Bdellovibrio bacteriovorus: one gene and its partner. The protein of the gene in region 1 interacts with the protein of each later gene in a pairwise test. Links are inferred from orthologs where the notes say so. Each region holds a gene or a part of one and is shown on either strand. Other genes may lie near its edges.

Region 1 (9,687 bases):
AAAGAGGTCCCCAACCGAAGTAATAAAGCCAACGCAAACTTGCAGGAACTTTTGAACGCAAAGCCGCCCAGAATACTAACGGGAAAAGAATCAGTATTTGGCCAAGGACGTAAGAAAGCGTCCATTCAGGATTATAGCTGCTTTTTTCTAAGCCGTGTTTCAACTGAAATTCAAAAGAGGCGAAGTTGTTTTGAACGTTCCAAAGAATCACTGGTGCACAGAAAATTAAACCCGTGATGACCGTAAGTACCACACCTGAAATGCGCACGTCTTTCCATTTTCTTTCGGCAAAGAGATAAACTAAAAGGCAGGGTACAAAGAGAACGATGTGATATTTTGCGCAGAAGCCTAAGCCTAAACTTGCCCCTAAGGCGGCGTAAATTCCCAGTGATTTTCCTTGAAGTGCTTTGAGTGCCAATAAAATCGATAGCGACCAAAAGAACATCACCGGCAAGTCGGGCGTAACGATCAAAGATCCAAATCCTAAAAGGGGAGAGAATAAGGCCAGATAAACCCACACCTTGATCTTTTCAAACGGAACATGATCTTTCAGGATGTAATACCAAACCGCCAACATTCCATGACCTAAAATCACGGCGGGCCAACGAACGGCGTGCATGAAAGGTTCAAAAATTTGACCTAGATAAAATAGCCAAGCGACCATCGGCGGATGATCGAAATAACTTAGCTGAAGTCTTTGTGACCAAACCCAGTAATAGGCTTCGTCGGCACTTAGCGGAATAAGTGCCGCCAGAATCAGTTTTACAATAAGGCTGATAGCCCAAATGCGGCGGAAGTCTTTCAAGTTTAGTAGCTCAACTTAATGGGCTTACCCAAATCACCTGGGATGCCGATTTCTCTTCCATTGTGGATCAAGTTGACAGCGCCACCGTTAGAAAAGCTGATGCGAAGGCCACTTTTGCTTTTAAAAGTATGAACTTGCTCAGCAGATAGACGGATCTTTTGCGGCTTGCCGTTTGGAGCAGAGTACTCAATTTCCACTGTATCCAAAGCTTCTACGATAAGTTCGACGGGTTTATTCGTCTCTTTCGGTGTGGGCGACGGAGTCGGCGAAGGACTTGGTGTTGGACTTGCCGTCGCTACCGGAGTAGCCGTCGGGCTTGGCGTAGGACTTGCCTTCGGAGTCGCTGTTGGAGTTGGTGATGCCGCAGCAACCGGTGTTGGTGAAGGCGTTGGAGTTGGCGTCGACACAAGAGGCGAGGCTGTTGGTGTTGGAGAAGCTTGGCTTGATGGCGCTGCTGGAGTTGGGCTTGCCGTTAAGTTCGTCAGGGGACTTGCATCTCCATTGGTATCAACATCAGTCACTGTCGGCGTTTCAGCCGTTACCGGTGTTGCACCTTCCATTGTTTGCGCAACTTCACCGCTTGGAACTTCAGCTTCTTTTGAATACTTGTCGATCATCTTTTTTGTGAAAAGAATAAGACCGATAAGCACGACCCCTACGCCAATAATAGCGATGGTCTTCGTGGACTTATTTTCTTGAAGGGATTTTAAATCCGATTTTCCAGACGAAGCAGGCGCGGTACGACGAATCGGCGTGACCGTGGCTTCGGCATCCGTCTCTGCTGGTTTCTCAGTGCTTGTAACACTTGAACTAGTACGTGTTTCCGTAACTTCAGATTTAGGAGTTTCTACTTCACGGATATAAGGTTTTGGTTTTGTTGAACCCATCTCTTCATAGAACACTTCCAAAACCTTGTCTGAATCCAGTTGCAGGAAATTTGCGTAACTTTGTACGAAACCGCGCAAGAAAGTTTTCGCAGGCAATTGAGAATCATCACCTTCTTCGATGGCTTTTAAAACCTTGCTGTTGATTTTCAAAGAAAGACCAATTTCATGCAGAGACAGGCCTTTTTGCTCACGGGCTTTCTTTAAAATTTCACCGGTTTTTTTCATTAATGTCCCTTTCGAATCAAGCTGAGCATGCCTTTGGCTTTTTCACGGTATTTCCCAGTAGGGTAATACTTTATAAGCTCTTCAAAGCGAGCCACCGATTTGGATTTGTCTCCAAGGCGGTAGTAAGCCAAAGCACTGTAGTAGTGAGGTTCATCATAAAGGCTTTTTTGACAGAAGCCGATCGCGCGATCCAAAGTTTCTGCCGCGCGAGCATAATCTTCAGTTTCAAAGAACGTACGGCCGAAGTAAGTGTTCCCAATGCAGTCATCGGGATTTACGTTGAGTACTTTTGTGAAAGCACTGCGCGAACCAGTGAAGTCCTTTTGATTGAATTTCGCCAGACCCAAATTAATGTAGGCTTTTTCTGGTGTCGGGTAAGTGAGATCTGCTAAAACAACGCGAAGTTCTTTTTCCGCATCCGCATATTTTCCTTGTTCAATTAAGACGCGAGAAAGATTGTTGCGGGCTTCAGTGTACTTGGGCTCAAGCTCTAAAGCTTGGTGCAAATGTTTTTCGGCTAAATCATAACGTTCACGGAAAAAGTAGACGAGACCCAAGTTGTTCTGAGTCGCCGCATTTTTAGGATCAAGTTCTTCTGCTTTAAGAAGGTCGCGAAGCGCATACGGATAGTTACCGCTTTCCATTTGAGCAGCACCCATTCGCAAGTACAAATCAGCTTTTTGCTTGTCCTGACTGGCACATCCAAGTGCAGATAAAAGAGTCAGTGCGAGAATCCATTTACGCATGTTAAAAAGGTATCATTTGAAGACTAAGAGTCAACCCTGAGCTCTGCAATAGTCTCAACATGGTCGGTCTGAGGGAACATTTCAAAGGTTTGCACCCTTGCTAACTTCGCCGATTTTCCTAGCTTCTGCGCCCAAGCAAAGAACCAGTTAAGATCGCGGGCCAAAGACACCGGATGACAGCTGATGTAGATGATTCTTTTCGGAGCCGCCGAGGCCAGGGCTCGCATGATGTATTCACTGGCTCCCGCACGAGGAGGATCCAGTAAAACCAAGTCTTCAGTCCCGATTTGAGCGCGTCGCATGTAGTTTTCAACGTCGGAAAGGAAGTACTTCATACGTTTTTCTTTGATTTTGCTTTTCGCGCGTTCAACGAGCTTGGGATTTAGCTCCACTCCGGTGATCATGGAAGACGAATACTTTTGTGCCAAAGGAAATGTGAAATTTCCCGCGCCGGCATAAAGATCGAAAACATTTTTGAATTCATAATCACCAGCCCAGTCTAGGGCGGTGCGAACCAGGTCTTCGTTCTGAAAGCGATTCACTTGAGAAAAGCCAATGCCGTCGTCCTCATCCGTGATAAGGCCGTGGCGAACTAGACCTTCCTCCGAGATGTACATTTCAAGACGAAGCAGTTCTTTGGTATTCTTTTGCTGAGCCCAAGCTTTCACTTCCGCGAACTTTTCGGTCAAGGCCTCTTCAGTAATCGGACAGTCGGTGATTTCAACAATATCGTGAGAGTTTCGTGCAAAGAAACCAAAACGACCGTGTTGGAACTTTGGTTGAATGCGGTTGCGATATCTTAAAGAACGGGGACTTTTTTGAATTGGCAGATATTCAAATTCCAAAGAGGGATTGAACTTTTTTAGAGTTTCAAAAACCAATTTCTCTTTTTGTGCGAGCTGTTCTTCTTCGGTGATGTGCTGCCAGTTACAGCCACCACAAACGTTGGCAACCGGGCAAGGAGGCGTTCGGCGAGATGCTCCCGGATTTAGAACTTCCAGGATTTTTGCTTCGACAAAATTCTTTTTGACCAAAGTGACTTCGGCCAAAACTTCTTCATTAGGCGCTGCTTGAGGAACGAAGACAACCATGCCCTCGTGTCGAGCGACTCCAGCACCGCCAATGGCAAGCTTTTCAATATTCAATCTGATCTTTGAACCAAGAAGGGGAGCTTGCGCTCCCCCCTTGTTTGATTTTGCAGACATTTAAAATCGCAATTTCAGTTTAAATAATTAAACGTTGCAGATTTCTTGTTTTTCGAAGAACAAAGCAAGTTCGCGAGCTGCAGAAGCTGCAGAGTCAGAACCGTGAACTGCGTTTTCACCAACGTTGTCGCCGAATTTAGCGCGAACTGTTCCAGCGTTAGCTTTTTTAGGATCAGTAGCACCCATGATTTCGCGGTTTTTCAAAACTGCGTTTTCGCCTTGCAAACACATCAAGCAAACGGGGCCTGAAGTCATGAAAGAAACTAGTTCGCCAAAGAAAGGACGTTCTTTGTGTTCAGCATAGAACTCTTCAGCTTTAGCTTTAGAAAGAATAGTGATTTTCGCAGCAGCGATTTTCAAGCCGTTTGCTTCAAACATGCTGATGATGTCGCCGATAGCGTTTTTCTTCATTGCATTTGGCTTGATGATTGAGAATGTTTGCTCGATAGCCATGGTATCTCCTTGTTTATTTACAATCTGTTTTAGAAACGTCAAAGAACCTAGGAGTTTTAACGAATTGAGTGACACATGTCCACTCTTGGTTTTGGCTCTCGCGGACATTCTTTACGTTGAGCTTGGTTTTCACCGCAAGGTCAAATCCTTGGTCCGGCGTTGTGAAATCCTGATAAGTGATTTCATACGTTTTATCAGCGTTCCAAAGATCCAAAGTCTCTTCCACGCTTTCAGTCGTCATGATCACGATTTCATCAATACGGCCGGCGAAAGCAGGGCTTGCTGCCAACAGAATAAAAATTAATAGTTTCTTCATCTTAGCTCCCAGAGTTGGGGCTTTTAATAGGATTTTTGCTGCAAATAGTCAAACGAAAATTGGGCGGAAATAATCCCGCCCTCTGCTTGATTTTAAAAGCGAATCACGACGCTTAAACCGAGGCGAATAACATCTTCATTAGGACAGAAGCGATTGGCATCGCAAGCATCTGGAGGAACGAAGACATCTAAGGAAACACGCGGCGAAGTGATATTTTGAACGGCACCATTGATGGCATCAATAATGTTCGAGGCTTTGGTGGCGATGGATTTGTACTGTGACTGAGTTAATTCCGTCGCACCACGATTGTAGACCAAGCGACGATCAATGGAAGAAGCCACGCGCTGATCCTGCAATCCCTGAGAGCCCGTATTTTTCATCACGAAAGACATGATAAGAAAGCGTTCGCGACGCTCATCCATCGCACCAAAATCACTTTCGCGGAAGACCGTGATCGACATGCGATCGCGGCGTGCAGAAATGCGAAAGTATGTTTCCGTGTCGCGATCATGCGGCAGAGTCATAATCACGGACCTGTCAGAGCGAGCCGCGCGCGCATTCGAGCCGTGTTTATTTGTGACTTCAGAAAGAAATTCGAATTCATCAATAGGAACGGTGATCACCGCCACGGCAAAAGGATTACGGCCGTCTTGAGCACACAAGCTTGAGATTTTCAGGCCGGTGGCGCCAGAAACTCTTAAGAAGGCTTGTTCACACGCTTTGTGATCGCGGGTGTCGACAGCAATAAGGAAGCCTCGGGCAAACGACTCTTCAGAATTTGCAAATGAGTTGAAGGCGCAAAGGACGATAGCACTAATAATTAAAATGCACGTTCTTTTCATGAGGTCTTTTTAACATAAGCCAGGTGCTCATGTGGGCCCCGAAATGTTTTCAGAAAAGAATTCTGAAGCTGTCGAAAGTATCGACAGCCTTGAATGTGGATAACCCCGTGGAATTCGCGACCACTAGAGAGTTTGCAAGAAAAGGATCAAATTGCGCTTATCCGCACTAGACAGAATTTCTTTTCCGTCTTTAAGGAAAATGCGCTCGTCATGACCTTTGTTACTCATGCCCTTTTTTCGAGTGTCAAAATAATGGTCACGCGTTTGCCATGACTTCGGAGTTTTATCTCCCAAAGGATAGCCATTGCACTCTAAATCGAAGTCTATGGCAGGATTCAGAGCGTCTCCGGAATAGTAAGCGACCGGACGACGATCCGACGGAGTCAAAAGAGCACAAAGGTTCGGAACCGAGTTGTTATGCAGGTACGGCCAACGAGCCCAGATACCTACAAGCGGTGGCGGTACATATCCTTCTTGGGCTTTAATCACGATGCCGTTCTTTTTTGAAATCGCAAGGTCATTGAGTTGCTCTAAAGACTTCATCCCCAGACGACGATAGGGATCTGTTCCCACATCGACAACAGGTGTGGATTGTTTGTAGCGAACTTGCACCGTTTTAAGCTGCTCTTTAAGCGGCAAGTTTTCTGAGCCTGCAAGGCTCCAGGCTTTATCGTAATTTCCATGGCATTTTGCGCAGTTCGTATTGAAGATTTGTTCTCCCAATTTCGCGCGGCCAAGATCAATTTTCTCTGCAGGAATGAAATCAGTAATCAAAGGTGCTTCTGAAGAAAACACAGCTGTTGTTAGCTCTTCGATAACGGCGCTGTTTTCTGCAAGCCATTTTTCTAATTGAACGAGATCTGCACCACGGCCTACCTCATTCCAGATGATATTAGTGAAAATAGGATTTCCACTTAAAACACTTCCGTCGGAAAGCCAGCGATTTTTGTATTTTAAATTCCACCACACAGCGGGCTTCGAATCGGCTGGATTATTATCTAAGATCGCATCATGACGAGGAAAGCGGGCATACCACTCGCTATAGCTTGCATAAGCATCTTTAGATCGACGATTTAATGACAAAGCCACTTGCGCCAAAGACGTATCTAGCCCCAAAGCAACAGGCTGCTTTAAAGAGACAAAACGCAGATGATCTTGCGCCTCAGATAGTAATTCGCGCTCGGCGTTCGTCGCTCCAGTATAGGCTTGGAAAAGATACGGATCTGTCACGGCCATCAACTTTTTAGCTTTGATGAAAAACTCATTCGCTTTTGGAAAACGATTGGTCATTCCTAAAACTGTTTTACCAAAAAGATTGCTCGAGTGGCAGGCGGCGCAACTGAAAGTGAATCCTTCAGCTCCATTTCGCTGAATTAGTCCCAAACCCATCAGATCATCAGGGCCGATGTTGTCTGGATAAGGAACGGCGTAGACTCCTTCATCCGTCTTTTTTGGATAGGGATGCAGGCCAAGGTTTTTTAGAACGTCGTTAAAAGAATCAAAGCCACTGACTCCGTGAAGAATGGACTGCACCCATTTTTTAAATGGATTCTTACTATCCTCTTCAATCAACCGCACCGTCGGCCAATAGGGCGGTAGCATCCCAGTCACTGTCACGGGATAGATCTGCGTATGGAGTTTTCCACGGTTTTTAATTTGGACAAAATCTTCATCCGGCCATTGATAGATGTTGTGGCGTCCATTTGTCGGGATGGCCACGCCGGCGGACCAATCTGGAGAAGACGCGAATGAATGGGAAGAAAGAATCAATAACAAGATCGTAATGAACTTCATGGCCCCAAGTTTATTCCTTGGGGACCATTACAAGACAATAATATTCTGAGCTTTTACAAAGATTAGCGGACGCTTTTTTGAAAATACTTCAGGGTGAGGACGACCTATTCGCCGTCATAGTTCGCAGTTACATTTCCTGCGCAATCAATTTCGTAATAGCCCCAGCAACTTGCTCCCGCGGCACAATAGCCTTCGGTCACTGCCGTAGACTGGTAGTTGAAGGCTTTTTGATTCCATTTCAATGAGCGAAGTGCGCGAGTCACGTCTTCTTGTGTAACTTCTTCGTCAGCCCACTCGAAGTCGTCAGAGGGCACAGTGCCAATGAGGGGAGTTAGGTAGTTGTTCAAAGCAACTGCGGCTTCTTGAACTGAAATGCATTGTATAGGTTGAAGAGGAAGTTCCAATTGTTGGGCAAAGCTTGTAGTTGAAAAAAGAGATACTAATGCCGTGAAAACCAACTTTTTCATGAAAGACTCCTTAATTTTCAGAGGCTTCTATCATGACCTTTAGGTGCAACCTAGTCTTTATCGAAGCCTTAATGGAATCTTAAAGAACAGTGAAATATTTCAACGCCAGCTGCAGTATGCTTTTGATAAACACCCTGTTTTGCAGCAAGCTCAAACTAAATGCGCCTATTTATAATTGCATCCATACTTTTCGCAGCGGCAAAAGCTTTTGCCTTCGATGTTCAGGAAGTTCGAATCGGAATTCCTGCGGGACTAGCTCCGCCTTTGCTTTTTGATGAAAAGTCCCCCGAAACAAAAGGACTCGTGGCTGAATACGCGGCGGCCTTGGCGCAGGCTATGGGGCGAACCAGCACCTTTAGCATTATCACGCGTTATCGTCTGGACAGCTATTTGCTGAAGGGCCAAGTGGATATGATGTGCTACACCAGTAAGGTGTGGGCGAGTAATCAAGATCAAATGGATTTCTCTAAAACTTTGTTTATAAAACGAGAAATTATTCTTGGGCCCGAGACTATGCCGAAAAAGGTTTCGGATCTAAAAGGGAAAACTATCGGGACCATGCTTCAGTACGTGTACCCGAAGTTAGATCCTTTGTTTCAGTCTAAACAACTTTTTCGGGAAGACAGCCTCAGTGAAGAGGCGAATTTAAAAAAGCTCCTCAACGGTCGTATCGACTATATTGTCACCGATGAAATTTTTGTGGACTATTTTAAGTTAAAGCATCCAAAAATCGATCGCAATCGCCAGCGCTTTTTTATGCAGGAATATCCGATTTCGTGTGCGGTCAGTCGCAAGGGGCGGGTGAAAGAAAAAGAAGTGAATGCCGCCGTTGATAAAATAAAATCCGACGGCACTCTACAGACGATCTTTAAAAAATATGGAGCGACATTAAGATAAATCCTGACGAAGGATTTATTCTTCACCATCCATACGCGCTTCGATTTTACCAGCGCAATCAACAACGTACCAACCCCAGCAAGAAGCACCCGCTGCGCAGTAACCGTCATAGACTGCGGAAGATTGATAGACTAAACCACGAGCGTCCCACTCGAGGGATTTAACTGCGTGAGCGACGTCTCTCGCTGTTAGAGGAACGTCGTCTTCTTTCAACCAGTTAAAATCATCAACAGGCACTGTACCCACAAGCGGATTCATATATTTTGCTAAAGAAGATTGCGCGTCTTGCAGGCTAATACACGCTCTAGGCTCAAGAGGAAGCTCAAGCTGTTCAGCCAAAGAAACTTGAGAAAAAGAAACCAAAACTGCCAAGAAAAGGAAAGCCACCGATTTCACAAAAGACCTCCGTCTAATTAGTTATATGGACGGGGAAGGGTGTACCAATACTTCCTGGAAATTGAAAGAGCAGCCTGTCAAGATTACATGCTGGATTTGGTTTAGATTTGGTTAAGATGGGCTCTTAAGAAGTAGGTTCTATTTGGAAGAAAAAAAACCCACGATGTTTTCACCGTGGGTTTTGATTTTTAAACCTAATCGCGAAGAAATTACTTCAACATAGATTTCAAAGTGATTCCCATCTCTGCTGGAGAGCGAGAAATCTTACAGCCTGCAGACATCAAAGCTTCGAACTTCGCTTCTGCTGTGCCTTTGCCGCCGCTGATGATTGCACCAGCGTGACCCATACGTTTACCTGCTGGAGCTGCTGCACCTGCGATGAACGCTGTCACTGGCTTTTTGAATTCACGTTTGATGTACTCTGCAGCTTCTTCTTCTGCAGATCCACCGATTTCACCGATCATGATCACGGCGTCAGTGTCTTTGTCTTTGTTGTACATCTCTAGAACGTCGATAAAGTTTGTTCCATTCACTGGGTCACCACCGATACCTACGCAAGTAGATTGGCCAAGGCCCAACGCCGTCAATTGACCAACAGCTTCGTAAGTCAATGTGCCAGAGCGTGAAAGAACGCCGATACGACCTGGTTTGTGA
Region 2 (9,616 bases), 300 kb from region 1 along the record:
ACTGGTTTTTTGTTGAACTTCTTCTTTGGTCGTCGCGAAAGCGGAAAGAGAAAAACAAAGAATAGTAGAGAGAAGAATGTGTTTCATAAACTGGTCTCCTTGGGCGAAGACCAGTTTATACAGGGACTTATTTCACTTCAAGAATATTGAGCTGAACAGCATCAAACGTGACGCTTACAGGCTTCTTCGCTTTAAAGGCCTCTTCTAATTTCTTACGAAGGCCATCAAAGTTTTCCACGTCTCGGCGCAGATAATACGATCCCGGATTTTTCGTAAAAAGCACGACGATCCCCTCGTCATCCTCACGAATCTTCTTGATGGTGTCTTCCAAAGAACGATGCTCCTCAGCATTCGCCGGTCCACGAGCCGCAGAACGAGCAAAAGCGGGATTTACACTGATTGTCGCTGTGGCTATCAAGGCTGCGATTAAAATCCACTTCATGAGTCACTCCTTTTTGTCGCCTTATCTTATCGGCGATCTAAAGCAAGCCTACAGTCCAGGAGTCTGTCGCATTCTGAGATTCATTACAGCAAGGTCGCTGCGCACCATTGTAAGGGATTTAATTGAGCATCCGCCTCTTCATTCAATTGCTGGATTACAATTTGTGCCATCTCGGGAGCCAAAACATCATCCGGCTCATGCACTAAAAAGAAAACCTTTTGTAATCCTTGTTGAGACCACGAGCTCAACCGCGCCGCCCAGTCTTCTGAACGCTGACGATCCGAAGGGTGAAGGTCATTCCCAATAAACCGCAGCATTGTGAAAGGCGCACTCAAGGAGGTATGCAGAACGTCCCTTCTTCCCGCCACATCGGTAATCACCAAACCAATACCTCGCGACTGTAAGTACTTGGTCAACGCCGGAAGAATGCATCCGTTTTGAAACCAACTGGGATGACGAAACTCGAGGGCCAGTTCAAATTCTTCCGGCCACTGCTGAAGAAAATAAAACAACGAAGATTTTTTCCTGTAATCAAAGTGCGGAGGAAACTGCGCAAAGCAAGGGCCGCGATGAGCCCCAAGGTTTTTCAGAAAATCAAACCACTCGGCAAGAAGTTTTTTATCCAACATCCCCTGCTCAGAATGCGAAATGCCTTGAAAGAGTTTCGGACAAAAAAGAAAATCCGAACCCACTTGCGCGATCCACTTTTGTGTTTGCTCGGCTGTCGGTATGCGATAGTGAGATGTGTTGAGTTCGATCGTGTTGAAGTTGCGCGAATAGTAAGAAAGAAAATCAGCGGCTTTTGTTTTTTCGGGGTAAATCTTCCCGATCCATTCTTTATGACCCCATGCGGGGGTCCCAATATAATATTTCGCGACTGAAGAAGACTTGAATTTTTGCAGATAGCCTGCTGTCAGAGGATCATCTGCGGGAAGGTCCCAGTTTACACCGTCAACGGAAGGCAGCTTTCCAAATTCCATGACAGCCTTTCTGCTTAAAGACTCCAGTCAATTTCAGGAATACCGTGAGAGCGAAGATAAGCGTTGGTTTTTGAAAAAGGTTTGGTTCCGAAAAAGCCACGATGCGCTGAAAGTGGTGACGGGTGAACAGCTTCAATCACTAAATGCTTTTTACGATCAACAAAGGCCGCTTTCTTTTGAGCATACGAGCCCCAAAGAATGAAGACCAAGTGTTCGCGCTCTTCATTGAGTAAGTGAATAATCTTATCTGTGAATTCTTCCCAACCTTTTTTTTGATGAGCCGCCGCTTTACCATCTTCGACGGTCAAAACAGCGTTCAACAATAGCACACCTTGCTCCGCCCACTTTGTTAAGCAGCCGGATTTGGGAATTTGCAAACCCAGATCGGAATTCAGTTCTTTAAAAATATTTTGCAAAGACGGCGGAAAACGAACTCCTTCACGAACTGAAAAGCACAAACCATGCGCTTGACCCGGTCCATGATAAGGATCTTGACCGACGATCACGACTTTCACTTTGTCAAATGGCGTAAGGTTCATGGCGGCAAACCATTCTTCACCACGCGGATAGATGGTCTTACCCTTTTTGTATTCTTGCACAAGAAACTCGCGCAGAGTTTTCATTCGCTCACTGTCGAATTCGCTCTGCAGTCGCCGTTTCCAGCTCGAATCTAACTTAATTTCACTTTTTGAATTTTCCATCTCACCTTGATACATGACAAAGGTCTAGGTCCCGGATTCTAAATCAATCTTATTGGTTTTCAATTTATTTTTTGATTCCTGCCCAACTTGACCAGACAAATTTCGACCACATTGTTACACTATGAGTAGAGGAAAAGGAGGCCGCCTATGACGACCCTTCTCAACCCCACAATACAACTTATCGAGCAGAATCCAGAGGTTAAGTCCTTCATCTATCAACAGATCGTGGAGTTCGAACCCTTCGTGACACCTCAGACAATCGTCGCAGTGGTTGCACGGGATCCGAAAAAACTAGCGATTCAGTATGAAACAGAAGGCAAAGACTTTACCCCTGAAGGTCTCAAAAAACTCTATCGCATTGCGATCGTGTTGCGCGAGGGTGACACGAGCGTTGAAGCCGAAGGAGTTCACGAAGATATCTTCCAAGCTATTAAGTTAGCCAAAGATTCTTTACTGAAAGAGTTGGTTGCTATCCAAGATTCTGTCATTAGCCAACAAGACAGAATTGTCGAGATCAATCACTACTTGCAACACCCCGTTCTTCATTAAGATAATAGGGCTTCCGTGAAGGAGGCCCTATGTTCAATCCTACTATGCCCTACCGCAATGCGGGTCGTTGCGGTCTGAAACTGAGTTCGCTTTCTTTGGGAGGCTGGACGACGTTCGGGGGCACCGTGAAAGATTTCACTTCCGTACGCAGCATTCTTCGCCTGGCTTATGAAGCCGGGATTAATTTTTTTGATATCGCCGATATTTATGCCAAAGGTGAATCCGAACGCATCATGGGTGGAGCCCTTAAAGACTTCCCTCGTCACGAACTTGTGATCTCTTCTAAAGTTTTCTGGCCGATGAGTGATGACATCAATGATCGCGGCCTTTCACGCAAGCACATCTTAGAATCCGTCAATAAAAGTCTGCAACGTATCGGTACCGATTATTTGGATATTTATTTCTGCCATCGCTATGATCCCGAAACTCCCGTGGAAGAAACAGTTCGCATCATGGATGATCTGATTCATCACGGAAAAATTTTGTACTGGGGAACGAGTGAATGGACCGCCGAACAAATTCAAGAAGCGATGGATGTCTGCGATCAAGGTGGTTACTACCGCCCGCAAATTGAACAACCTCAATACAGCCTGCTTGCCCGCGAAAAATTTGAAGACAATGTTCGCCCGAAAGCTCAGGAACACGGCATGGGCTTAGTGACGTGGTCCCCTTTAGCTTCGGGAATGTTAACTGGAAAATATGACAATGGAATCAGCGAAGGCCGTTTATCTCGCATCGATTGGCTTAGAGAAACTTTTTATACTGAACAAAACTTAGAACGCGTGCGAAATATGAAGGCGCTGGCGGATGAGTTGGAATGCACACGCGGGCAACTCGCTCTTGCGTGGTTATTGAACCAGCCTGGAATGACAAGCGTGATTTTGGGTGCGACCAGCATCGAACAACTGCAAGAGAATCTGAGTTGTCTCAAGGTTCCGATGACCGAGGATGTAGATAAAGCTCTGAAAAAACTTTTTTCTTACTCCTAAAGACCGGAAAAAGACGGCGACATTCGTGCTTATTGGCACTGGAGGATTCCGTTTCTTTACTACAGAGCTATACTGAGCATGAAACGATCTCTTGAGAATAAAAGATACCATTGATTGGTTATTTAAGTTCTAAGAGATTGTACGAGACGAGACTTAGTCATTAGATTAAGCCTCGTTTCCATTTTTAGGGATCAGTGTTCTAGCGCGACGGGAAGAAAACTCGTCGGCGATTTCGATTCAGCCGTATTGGCTTTCGTCTTTCCATTTTCCAACTTCACTAAGCTGCCGATAATATCTTGCAACTTTTCAAACGGAGAAAGATTTGGCGGAAGACTTTCTTTCAACTCCATTGTCAAAACAGGTGTCTGTCTTTCAAGCCACATGTAACGACCTAAACTTCCAGGATAGTTGCCTAAAGATTTCCACGGCAAATAATCAAACTTGGGCGGAGGGGAAACCTTGGGACCGTCAAAATCCAAAACCTTTAGCGGCGTATGCACAGAAACGATGAAATCCGGTTGGAAGTCTTCCAAGTGATGCAAAGCACACTTCGTTTCGGGCTCACTTGCAGCTACTTCACCTGGGAATCGGCGCGGATTTGACTTCGTCGTGCGCTTCCAATTTTCGATTGCACCTACATCCCAATCTTTTGTGGGAAAGTTGCGGTTGATATCGATCTTGTTCGCATTCGTACGAGTTTTGTATTTCACACCATCGGGATTGACGACAGGAATCACCCGCCAAGAGTTGCGCGGATCAATGCCTTCCAAACGCTCCATCCAATAACGGCCGACAGTGCCTGCCGGTGTTTCATCTCCGTGGATTAAGCTGAACACCAATACTTTTTTAGCGCCTGGTGTGGAAGAGGGTTTGTCGTAATGGTAAATAGGACGACCTTCCGCGCTCACGCAAAGGGCTTCTACTTTGACTTTTTCACAAGCCTTCGTAAGAAGTTTGTCATCCCACGCTCCGGGGAATTTTTTTAGATCATTGATGCAGTCTTGTTGGATATTAGAAAAGTCTGCTTGAGCGCCAACAGCTGACATAAACATCAGACCAAATAAGATTGTCTTCATCATTTTTGTCATCACTTCCCTATTATCTCCGAACTTTGAAATCTCTCAAGATGAGAAAGTGGCTTTTTTTGAATCAAGCTGAGAATCCTTATAAATTGACTAAAGTCTTAGTGCCTTTCGTCCGTAATGTAAAGGGTGTGACGAATTAGACTCAGGTCGGAGGTTGTATGGTGAATCGTGGCGGTTTTAGTTTTGTAGCGATGTTGGTGATTAATCCCATCGTGATACTGTTTTATCAAAACTGCTCCATGGCCCCGGTGAGCTATGCGAAAAATACCACACCTCAAGTGAAGGTGTCGCGTCAGGTAGCGTCTGAAGCTAAGCCTACTGTAGCGACTATTAAGAAACAGACTTGCGTCGAGAAAAAGGAATGCCCCCAAAAGGAATAGTATTCATTTCTTGAATATCTGAATTCTTTCTATGCCTTTTACTAATCATAGAGTCCCTTGTAGAACGAATCATGAAGCATGATTCAGAACAAGGAGGCTTCTATGATTAAGTTCGTTTTAACTCTCTCAACAATCTCCGTTCTTTTTAGCTCCCCAGCATTTGCTTTTGTATCTCCGCAAGAAGAAAAAGCCCTGATTGAAGCTATTAACGACGCTAGCCCTGCGCAAACGCATGCAGAAGGCATTCGCTGCTCATTACGCAACCGCATGTGCCTAGTGCGCCTGCACGTGGCAGAACGCCAAGCTGGCTGCATGATCGAAAGAATCGCGGATGTCTCAGATTTATATACTGAAGAAGTAGAAAGAACGACGGGAAAAAGCGTCTTCACCCTTTCCCGTTATGCTCAAGACAGTTTGAACCACTGTGTAGCCGAGCTGTCTCGCTAAGACTATTTCTCGCAAGCCGTTGTGAGCGGATCAATCGGAGAATTCTGATAGCTCAATTGAGGGAACATATCACGATAACGGAATCTGTCGGGCTCATAACCTAGAGGTTTTACCGGCTCTCCGTTTTGATCCGCGCGCGGTTTCAAATCCGTCACCTTAATGTTGTAAGTATTCATAAACTGCACCGCCTGAGAGACCACCGCTAAATTCGAGCGGTCTTGCGTATCACGATGTTCAGGCTTCAAAAGAACCACTTTGTAACCGTTGTCAGCTAAGTAATTCAAAATCAAAGGAAGAGCTTCTGCAGATTGCTTAAACACATCGTGCATAAGAACGATACCACGGTTTTTGCTGCCTCTAAGAGCCTTCAAGAAACTTTGGAGGATCAACTGACGGCGCTCTTCATCATTTTTGTATTTGGAAACTCCATACTGCCAGTCAAAGCTGTCGATGCTCCAACCGAAGATTTTTAAACCCAACTCTGTCGCGTTACGACGCATGTTTTTGTTCATGCAACCATTTGGAAAGCGGAAGTAAGGGTCAATATATCCCGCAGAAGAAAATACGCCCACGTGACCGCCGATCATCTCTGAAAGGAAGTAATCATAAGACATTTTACCGCGGTTCACCTCACGGCCCATCATCAGCGTGTGATAGAACGAGTGAGAGCCCAAGATATGACCTTCTGCCAAAATTCTTTGTGTTAATGCTTTATTCTGTAGTGCCTGACGACCGGTAGAAAAGAAGGCCGCCTTGACGCCTGCTTTTTTAAGAGCCTCAAGAATAGGTACCGTTGTTCTTTGTGTAGGACCGTCGTCAAATGTCAGCATGACTTCTTTGTCGTTCAAACCCTGCATTGAAAGATAATCAATATTAGGAACTGTGCGCTCTTCAAAAGGAATGCGGCGGATCTTTTGGATGTCTGCATCCAAATTCAAAGACGCTTTTTTAGTAAGGTTCGCGATCATGATTTTGCGTTGCAGATCGCCGCTGCAATCTTTAAGAGCAATGGCAGCGTCGTCAGATTCAATAATAGACTGAACGTATTCAAGCTCACCCATCGGCAATGACTTCAGCTGAACACACAGAGCTAGATTAGAAAACTTGTCATTTCCAGGATTCACAATGAAAGCACGGAGTTTATGGAAGTGCTCATCAAATTCATTTCCACTTTTACTTTTTGAAATGTCTTGGATGATCTGGTTATACACGCCCGACACACGCTCCATCTCTGCCGCAAACTTTGTTTGCTCGTGAACTTCACCGGCAGCGAAGGCATTTAAACCTACAAAAAGCGACGACATTAACAACATGTGCTTTCTAAACATATGAACACCTCAAATTATATCAATTGAAGGTATCGCAAGTTCTGTTCCGGCTGAGCACGGTTCTATTCGGTACCCAGTCAGTAAAAAAGCAATGAGAGACACATTGTGCGGCGTGGGTGTCGAGAAGTTCGACAGGATCTTCTGTGAGGTGAATGAGTTTCAGATACCAAAAGCCCCTCTTGCGAAGGGCTTTTTTGTCGAACGAAAATTAAGGTTGTGGCTCTGGTGTCGGAGCAGGTTTTTGCTCTTCTGGAGTGTGAGTCACCAAATACGTAGCGATATCATCCACCATTTGCATATTGCGAGCGACGGATTCTAAAGTGTCTTTATCATCAGCTAGAAGCTTTTCGATAAAATCTTTCAAACCTGGCTGATCGGCATTGAAACCTTTGAAAGCCGGATTGATAAGAACTTCGATGCTGCCGCTAAGACCCGTACGGTCCGCACCCAAACGTGCTTGTAAAGACTTAAACTCGACATCTTCGATTTTCAAATTTGCAGGAAGCTTTTGAAAATCCACGGAAGCTTGCAAATGAAGTTTTGCAGAGATGATATTTCCTTCTGCATCCTTTTGCAGTTCGTCCATCACGACTTGTACAGTGATGGCGTCCCCATATTTTTGGCCGTAATCACCAACAAGTGACTTCACTAAGTCCTCAAGCTGGCCGCCGAACTCATTCAAGATCGACTGACCGAAAGCTTTCACCAAATCAAACTTCACAGCCAGATCTCCGGCAACGCGCGGAGCACTGCCATCACCATAGTGATAAGAAGCATTGTTCAACTGGAGGTACAATTCATTCGCTGGGCCTTTTTTATACGCCGACGCTTTCAAAGCGAAATCCAACGTGCGAACGGCGTCGACACGAAGTTCAGTGAATGCTACATCGAGCTTTGTCGACTCATTGTTGTAAGCCGCAGCAATCGCCGCCACCTTCTTATTTACTTCTTCTTTGTTAATAACGCTGGCAACGGCCACGGAGGAAACGACAAGAACGACGGGCGCTGCCACTTTAAGCCATGATTTCATGTGAAACTCCTGTAGTGATTTTTGGTTGAGCCCCCTTTTTATCACCGAGAAATCACACTGACTCGCGAAACCTGAACGGCTTACCCACTCTTAATTTCGCGTCCATTGCGGCGCTTCTAGACCTCAGAAAATATTTTTAAAAAGCTTATTGACTTACATATTATTTACACTGTAAGTTCATATGTAAGTTATGACAAAGAAATTGCCCCTCCCCCCACTGACACCGAAAGAAAAATCCGTTCTCGAGTTTATCGAGAGCCATATCTTAAGTTCAGGAGTTTCTCCGTCATATCAAGAAATTAAGGATCACTTCGGCTTGGCTTCGTTTAATTCTGTTCAGAATTATTTGAAGCAATTGACGAGCAAGGGATACATCGAAAATCCATTGGGTCAAAAGCGAGCGATCCAGGTGCTCCACTCAGCCAGTGCTGTGCAGGAACATCTTCAATCGAAAAAAGTCTCGACGACGACAGGATCTCACCGCTCACAGCTCCTCCAGGCACGTGATGAGGTCCTGTCCCTTCCCCTTCTTGGGAAAGTGGCCGCAGGTCAGCCGATTGAAGCCATCAAACATGACGAATTTGTCGATGTTCCCCCTTCTATGATTCGCAATCCTTCCAAATCCTTTGCATTGAAAGTGCAAGGCGACTCGATGATTGAAGATGGCATCTTTGATGAAGATATTATTTTAGTTCAAAAACAGGATTCGGCCTCTAACGGCGATATTGTTGTGGCTACGGTAGAAAATGAAGCCACGGTTAAACGCATCTATGTGCGCGCGCGTCCCGACAGCGGTTCTAGCGAAAAACTAGTAGAACTTCGTCCTTCAAACTCCACAATGAAATCTATGTGGTATTCACCTGAAGAAGTCGAAATCCGCGGTATCGTCGTGGGCCTTATCCGTAAATTCCAATAGTTCATATCTAAGCTTGCGTCAGGGATGACCAAGTTTTTCTTAAAGATTTTCCCCCGCATTTTGCTTTTTGTGATATCTAAGCAAAATGCAAAGCACACACGCTCAAATCAGCTATCAAGATAAATCCAAATTCTACAAAGAACTTCAGTCGGAAGCTTCTGGCATTCTTGAAAAAGAATGGTTTGTAAATTTAGCGAATATCTCAGCTCTTTTAAGACAGCATCTTCCTGATATTAATTGGGTTGGCTTCTATCTTCTTCACAATAACGAATTGCTGCTAAGCTCGTTTCAAGGTCTGCCTGCTTGTACAAGGATTGCTTTAGGAAAAGGTGTCTGCGGTACTGCTGCGAAAACGTTGCAAACTCAGCTTGTGGCGAACGTGGATGAATTTCCCGGTCACATCGTCTGTGATGCCGCTTCAAAATCAGAAATTGTGATTCCGGTTATTCACGACGGAAAACTTCTGGGCGTTTTAGATGTCGATGCACCTATTCTAAATCGTTTTGACCAGGAAGATAAAAAAGGACTCGAAGAAATCGTGCACATCCTTACTAAAGGCACGACGTGGCCGGAAAAGTTCACGTAACCTAAAACATAAAGGCGCAGTTTCCTGCGCCTTTAAAAAATCAAATATGGCGCGATGATGATTTATCTTCGCCGCGCTCCATATCGTCGAAGTTCATTTGTTTATAAATACTGGTGATAGTCATTAGATGCTCTTCTTCTGCAGAAAGAGCTGCTTCAAACTTATCAGCCATGGCATCCATAT

The links.
Region 2: the proteins of ndk (region 1) and ung interact in binary tests that used the Escherichia coli proteins (3 or more experiments, as listed by UniProt). The link is inferred for Bdellovibrio bacteriovorus from one-to-one orthologs.

What each region holds. Positions count from the first base shown.
Region 1 is NZ_LUKF01000001.1:461,935-471,621, reverse strand. The notes cover bases 2,609-5,410. They hold ndk (nucleoside-diphosphate kinase), read right to left. Parts: upstream 4,322-5,410; coding sequence 3,896-4,321; downstream 2,609-3,895. Other genes in these bases: AZI85_RS02335 (hypothetical protein), read right to left, coding at 4,730-5,410; AZI85_RS02340 (hypothetical protein), read right to left, coding at 4,335-4,637; AZI85_RS02350 (class I SAM-dependent RNA methyltransferase), read right to left, coding at 2,687-3,868; AZI85_RS02355 (tetratricopeptide repeat protein), read right to left, coding at 2,609-2,663. Also shown: AZI85_RS02365 (ArnT family glycosyltransferase), read right to left, coding at 1-805; AZI85_RS02360 (helix-turn-helix domain-containing protein), read right to left, coding at 808-1,917; more of AZI85_RS02355, read right to left, coding at 1,917-2,608; more of AZI85_RS02335, read right to left, coding at 5,411-5,479; AZI85_RS02330 (hypothetical protein), read right to left, coding at 5,603-7,273; AZI85_RS02325 (hypothetical protein), read right to left, coding at 7,378-7,740; AZI85_RS02320 (substrate-binding periplasmic protein), read left to right, coding at 7,900-8,637; AZI85_RS02315 (hypothetical protein), read right to left, coding at 8,653-9,033; sucD (succinate--CoA ligase subunit alpha), read right to left, coding at 9,243-9,687. UniProt on the Escherichia coli protein: Major role in the synthesis of nucleoside triphosphates other than ATP. The ATP gamma phosphate is transferred to the NDP beta phosphate via a ping-pong mechanism, using a phosphorylated active-site intermediate.
Region 2 is NZ_LUKF01000001.1:166,306-175,921, forward strand. The notes cover bases 281-3,011. They hold ung (uracil-DNA glycosylase), read right to left. Parts: upstream 2,124-3,011; coding sequence 1,437-2,123; downstream 281-1,436. Other genes in these bases: AZI85_RS00760 (hypothetical protein), read right to left, coding at 281-442; AZI85_RS00765 (DUF72 domain-containing protein), read right to left, coding at 526-1,422; AZI85_RS00775 (hypothetical protein), read left to right, coding at 2,271-2,672; AZI85_RS00780 (aldo/keto reductase family protein), read left to right, coding at 2,702-3,011. In the rest of the region: AZI85_RS00755 (hypothetical protein), read right to left, coding at 1-87; more of AZI85_RS00760, read right to left, coding at 128-280; more of AZI85_RS00780, read left to right, coding at 3,012-3,661; AZI85_RS00785 (M14 family zinc carboxypeptidase), read right to left, coding at 3,853-4,740; AZI85_RS00790 (hypothetical protein), read left to right, coding at 4,905-5,126; AZI85_RS00795 (hypothetical protein), read left to right, coding at 5,229-5,573; AZI85_RS00800 (polysaccharide deacetylase family protein), read right to left, coding at 5,576-6,901; AZI85_RS00805 (hypothetical protein), read right to left, coding at 7,110-7,931; transcriptional repressor LexA, read left to right, coding at 8,122-8,847; AZI85_RS00815 (GAF domain-containing protein), read left to right, coding at 8,933-9,433; AZI85_RS00820 (ferritin-like domain-containing protein), read right to left, coding at 9,474-9,616. UniProt on the Escherichia coli protein: Excises uracil residues from the DNA which can arise as a result of misincorporation of dUMP residues by DNA polymerase or due to deamination of cytosine.